Regions from separate parts of the Paraburkholderia sp. HC6.4b genome, predicted to be linked through region 2. Evidence: riboswitches for the same ligand, from Rfam matches in the RefSeq annotation. Region 2 holds a riboswitch; the other holds the start of a gene.
The links. Region 2 has a riboswitch for cobalamin ahead of cobA (uroporphyrinogen-III C-methyltransferase). Riboswitches for the same ligand answer to the same signal wherever they lie in the genome.
Positions count from the first base shown of each region.

Region 1 (3,063 bases), on a different contig from region 2:
GGCTCACGTCGCTTTCCGCTTCCTCGTGTCCGGGCTGGGCGGACTCGAGCAGATCGAGCTGGTTATCCGGTTCGCTGCTCGCGCGTGCGCGCGGCAATTTTTCGAGAATCGCATTCAGGCGCACCTGAGCGTCGTCGATCTTGGCGGACAGCGCGTCGCGTTCCGCCTGCAGTGCGTCGCGCTCTTCGCGCAATTGCGCGAGTTCCGCATGCGTGGCTTGCACTTCGGCACGCGTTTGCGCGAGCTGCTCTTCGAGCGCGAGCCGCGCTTCGTTGTGGCGCTGGCTGATCGCAATCAGCTTGCCGATGTTCTGGGAGAGTGATTCGAGTTCGGTGAGCATGTGCTGCGTCCTCTAAAGACATCGCATTTTAGCGCGGAATATTACAGGTTCCGACAATTGTCTCGTTTCGAGACGTAACAGCATCGCTACGTGCAGGTTCGTTGCATGTCGTGTCGTCGACCATAAGGTAAAAAACCGGTAATCCATCGGACAATAACCTGCATTCAACAGAACCGATTGCGCTCCGGTCGACCTTTCTTGACGCCCCGCGAGGCCGCTCGTAAACTTCCCGCACTCTGGTGCCCGCGCGCGCTTCTCGGCGTGCGCAGTTAAACGGGAAGCAGGACGCGCGCGGTGCCAAAACCGGATGCGCGAACCTGCGCTGCCCCCGCAACGGTAAGCGACCGCATGTGATGTGCTCATGCAGGTCGGTCCTGATCGCAAGGTTGGAAGTTCAACGTGCGAGTGTGCCACTGCGCGTCACGCGTGGGAAGGCGGGATCGATGTGTCGTAGCCCGGATACCGGCCAGAAAAGAGGGACGTCCCCCCGCGAAAACGCTAAACAAGGGGGCGCCTCGTGACGCGTCGGCCTGCGGGGAAGCAGGCCGCGCACGCTATCCACAGGAATGTCATCCCATGCTGTCCCCCATCGCCCGCGCAACGCTGCTCGCGTTCGCGAGCCTGCCGCTCGTCGTGCATGCGCAAAGCGCCGAGCCCGCGTCCGCGTCTGCGACGCCGTATTCGTCTTCATCGTCCGCCACGGATGCTACCGCCGCAAACGCTGCAATCGCTGCCAATGCCGCCTCCACCGATGCGCCGGGCAACGTGCTGTCGCCGATCGTCGTGACCGCGCAACGCGGACCGCAAGCGTTGCGCGATGCGATCCCGCAGACTACGCAGTTCGATCAGCAGGACATCGCCGACACGACCGCGACCGATCTGCCCGGCCTGTTGCAACTCGCGCCAGGCGCGCAGATCTCGCGCACGGGTGGCCCCGGGTCGACCACGAGCCTCTTTCTGCGCGGCGCATCGTCGACGCAATCGCTGCTGCTGATCGACGGCGTGCGCGTCGATTCGGTGAGTCTCGGCTCAGCTCAACTCGCACAGATTCCGCTCGATCAGGTCGATCACGTCGAAGTGGTGAACGGCAACGTGTCGGCGTTGTATGGCTCGGGCGCGATCGGCGGCGTCGTGCAGGTGTTCACGAAAGACGGCGGCGATCATCCGCCGCGTTTCAATTTTTCGGTCGGCTACGGCAGCTATCGCACGCAGACGCAAACGGCCGGCGTGAACGGCGCGCTCGATCAGGACGGCCGCACGACTTTCAATATTTCGCTCGCGCGCACGAAGGACGACGGCTTTTCGTCGCTCAATCCGCTCGAGGCGCCGAACGCGAATCCGAACGCAAACGGCAATCTGAACGAGAGCATCAGCGCGTCGCTGCGTCACAAGTTCACCGACAGCTGGGACGCGGGCGTCAGCTACTTCCAGTCGAACAACGACAACAGCTACGACAATGCGTACGGCGAGCCGACCGATCTGAACAATCTCTATAGCAAGGTGCGTCAGGTGTCGGTATTCGCGAACGGCAAGCTGACCGACTGGTGGACCACCCACGTCACGCTCGCCGAGGGCGACGACCGCAGCGTGTCGAACACCAATGGCATCTACAACGGCCGCTTCGATACCGACAATCGCCAGTACACGTGGCAGAACGATTTCGCGCTCGCCGCGCACCAGAAGCTGCAATTCGGCTACGAGCATCTCGACCAGACGCTCGACTCCGACACGTTCGCCGCGCCCGACCGTCACGTCGATTCGGTCTTCGCGGGCTACAGCGCGCGCTTCGGCCGCAACCAGATTCAGGCCAACGTGCGACGCGACCAGTACTCCGATTTCGGTGGAGCGAACAGTTACTATCTCGGCTACGGATTCGACATCACGTCGCGCTGGAAGGTAACCGCAAGCTATTCGGATGCGTTCCGCGCGCCGAGCTTCGACGATCTGTACTATCCGATCAGCGGCAACCCGTCGATCCAGCCCGAGCGCAGTCATTCGGTCGAAGCCGGTTTGCAGTACGCGACCGATGCGCTCGGCGTGATGCGTCTGAACGCATTCCAGACGCGCTATACGAATCTGATCGACTACGTGCAGACGATCCCCGGCATCTACCTCGCGGAGAACGTCGGCCGTGCGAAGGTGCAGGGACTCGAGGGATCGTGGAGCGGTCATGTCGGCAAGACCGACGTGCGCGCAACGGTGACGCTGCAGAACCCGGTCGATCTCGACAACGGTACCGACCTCGTGCGGCGCGCGCGTCGGTTCGGGTCGTTCGCGGTGAATCGCAGTATCGGTGGATGGCGGGTTGGCGGCGAGTGGATCGTCAGCGGTCCGCGTACCGATAGCACGGGCAACCTCGGCGGTTATGGCATCGTGAATCTGTCGGCGCGCTACAACGTCACCAAAGCGTGGTACGTCAGCGCGCAAATCGACAATCTGTTCAACAAGGATTATGAAACGGCCTACTCGTATAACTCGCCGCGACGCGGTGCGTATCTCACGCTCGGCTGGCAGCAGCAGTGACGCGCGCGCCGGGGTGGCCGCATGCGTGAGCGCACGCGGATGAGCCGCGCGTCCGCTTCGCTATGCGCCGCGATGGCGACGCCGCGCCCGATGAACGCGAAACGCGCGGCCGCGATCTGGCTCGGCCTCGCGCTCGCCGCCGTGGCGGTGCTCGGCGCGTCGCTGGTGCTCGGCAGTGTGCCGCTCGCGCCGTCGCGCGT
Region 1 covers NZ_JACHDC010000005.1:327,688-330,750, reverse strand. The annotation lists gene HDG34_RS10160 (ATPase) at 1-340, opposite strand, end outside; cobalamin riboswitch at 561-826, shown strand; gene HDG34_RS10155 (TonB-dependent receptor domain-containing protein) at 917-2,863, shown strand; gene HDG34_RS10150 (iron ABC transporter permease) at 2,903-3,063, shown strand, end outside.
Region 1: linked by a shared signal. The riboswitch ahead of HDG34_RS10155 (TonB-dependent receptor domain-containing protein) and the one ahead of cobA (uroporphyrinogen-III C-methyltransferase) in region 2 are both predicted to bind cobalamin.

Region 2 (3,063 bases):
GGTCGCGCCGGCCTGCTTCTTTTCGTGGCCTTCGCGGCGGCGTTCGGTCATGCGTTGATGCGATTCCGGATCGGTTTTCATCGAGGGTCCTGGTTTTGAGAGGCGGGATAGGATGGGGGCGCGTCGCTAAGGGCAGCGTTGTTCGCCGCTGCGATCGCCACCGTGATGCCGGCGTGCGCGGTCTTGCGTACGATCAGACGCGCGTTTTGCGCGGTTGCGGTGGAGTCCGGCGCCGTTGCCGCCAGCAGCGCGCACGGCTCGCACACACCATCGACACCGAGCTGCGCGTGTGCCGCCGCCGACGGCGACGCGACCGGTACCGCGGCGATCTGCTCGCGGCTGAACAGTTGCAGCGGCAGCTGATGACGTGAGCAGAATTCGAGCAGACCGGCTTCGTTGGCTTTGGTGTCGATCGTCGCGATCGCGCGGATCTGCTCGAAGGCATTCGATCCGAGCGCTGCGCGGACGGCGGCTTCGATCTCAGCGGCTTCGCTGTGCAAGCGGCAACCGATGCCGACGCTCAGCGTTTTGATCGCGCGTCCGAGTCCGTGTCGTGTCGCGCTCGCTGCCAGTTCGTGAGCAACGCGGGCGTCGCGTTTGGCCGCATCACGCGCCAGCGCGAGCGACGCCACACCGCCGATCACGACGATCGCCGGCGAGCCGAGCCCCGCACGCGCCACCGCCTCGGCGAACTCGCGAAGCGGCGCGAGCACATGACGCTGCTCAGGCCGCGTCGCCGACTCGATCGCCGCGCACGGCGTGTCGGCGGACATGCCGGCCGCGAGCAATGCGCGGGCGATCTCGCCGAGCCGGCGCATGCCCATATAGATCACCAGCGTCATGCGCGTCGCGGCGAGCGCGGCCCAGTCCGGTTCGCCACTGCCGCCGGCGCCGTGGCCGGTGACGAACACGACGCCCTGCGCGAGATCACGATGCGTGACCGCGATACCGAGCGCCGCGGGCGCTGCGATGCCGGCCGTGATGCCGTTGATCACGTCGACTTCGATACCCGCGGCCTGTAGCGCCTGCAACTCTTCGCCGCCGCGGCCGAACACGAACGGATCGCCGCCCTTGAGCCGCGCGACGCTGCGCCCCGCGCGCAGATGCCCGAGCATTTGCGCGACGATGTCGGCTTGCGGCGTCGACGGATGGCCGCCGCGCTTGCCGACGTACACGACTTGCGCGTCGGTGCGCGCAAACTGCAGCACGTCGGGATTCACCAGATCGTCGACGAGCACGACATCGGCCTGCGCGAGCGCACGGGTGGCCTTCAGCGTGATCAGTTCGACGTCGCCGGGACCGGCGCCGATCAGCCAGGCGCGCGTCATCGCGGCGTGCATGGCGCGCGCCATGCGGTGATGGAAGAAGAGACGCGGCGTGCGACAGCGCGCGCGGCGGTGAATATAGAGGTCATGCGGAACTGCGAATCCGGGCACGCGCGATGCCGCGCTGCTACGCCTTCACATCCGTTCCCCGCGGATTCCGGCGGCCGGCGGCGCCACGTGATGCACGGATGCAATGCGGCACCGCCTCCGCGTCTGGCCGGTATCCGGGCTGGCGGCCTCATGCGCTTCGCCTTCCCGTCCCGGTTTGTGGATTCGCGGGACAGTGGCATCAAAAAACGCATGCGCGGCACGTCGGAATCGAAGGCGAATCGAATCGCGCGCCGCAGGTCGCTTACCGTTGCGGGGACAGCACAGGTTGAACGCGCGAGGCGCTGCCTGTTTCCCGTTTAACTGCACACGCGAGCGCATGTGCGGGCACCAAACGCGCGCATACGATAGCACATGGCGCCTTGCCGGATAAGCCTCGGCGGCGCTTTCCGGCTCGCTGCGTTGCTTGACTGCGCAAGGCCGCGGGCCTACACTCGCACGCACTTTGGGTGCTCGCATGCGCGCTCGTGCACATGCAGTTAAACGGGAAACAGGGAGCCACCTGCTCTGGAGCGGCTAACCTGTGCTGTCCCCGCAACGGTAAGCGAAAAGCGGTTCCGGCTTGATAGCCGGGCACCGCAGTGCCGGCTTCGATGTCCTCGCGCAAGCTCGCGTGGACATTTCACCACTGGACGAGAAACCACTCGGCCGGGAAGGGGAAGCGGCGCTTTCGCCAGCCCGGATACCGGCCCAACGAAGCAGAACGACCGCCGCGGGGATGCGGCGGCGCGTTCATGACCTCAGTTCCGCTTTCTGTATTTCCGTTGTCGCGGCCATGCCGTCGTTCGTCCCCGTGTCTGGTGATCGCTGGTACTGCTGCGCGTGCTTCATTCGCTCCATTCGCCAGCCGACGCGGACCCACGCGCGGACTTTCCGGCATACCGATCAACGCCAAGGGATGGACCTCACGATGCAAACTCAATTGCGCAAGATCCCCGTCACGATCGTCACGGGCTTTCTCGGCAGCGGCAAAACCACGCTGCTGCGGCACATTCTTCAGCATGCGGGCGGCAAGCGCATTGCGGTGATCGTCAACGAGTTCGGCGAGCTCGGCATCGACGGCGAAATCCTCAGGGGCTGCGGCATCGGTTGCGATGAAAACGGCGTCGAGACCGAAGGGCAATTGTATGAACTCGCGAACGGTTGTTTGTGCTGCACCGTGCAGGAAGAATTTTTCCCGGTGATGGAAAAGCTCGCGGAGCGCCGCGATGAACTCGATCACGTGCTGATCGAAACGTCGGGCCTGGCGTTGCCGAAGCCGCTCGTGCAGGCGTTCAACTGGCCGCAGATCCGCAATGGCTTCACGGTCGACGCGGTGGTGACGGTGGTGGACGGCCCGGCCGCCGCGAGCGGCCAGTTCGCCGATAACCCGCTCGCCGTCGATGCGCAACGCAAGGCCGATCCGAATCTCGATCACGAGTCGCCGCTGCACGAGCTGTTCGAAGACCAGTTGTCGGCGGCCGATCTGGTGATTCTGAACAAGACCGATCTGATCGACGACGCGCGGCAGCACGAGGTCGAAGCCGCGATCCGCGCGGAGATTGCGCCGCAGGTGAAGATCGTACGTGCGCAGCGGGGGCGGCTCGACCTGCATACGCTGCTGGGCCTCGAAGCGGCGTCGGAAGAGACG
Region 2 covers NZ_JACHDC010000039.1:7,409-10,471, reverse strand. The annotation lists gene cobO (cob(I)yrinic acid a,c-diamide adenosyltransferase) at 1-81, opposite strand, end outside; gene cobA (uroporphyrinogen-III C-methyltransferase) at 78-1,328, opposite strand; cobalamin riboswitch at 1,523-1,783, opposite strand; cobalamin riboswitch at 1,864-2,142, shown strand; gene cobW (cobalamin biosynthesis protein CobW) at 2,344-3,063, shown strand, end outside.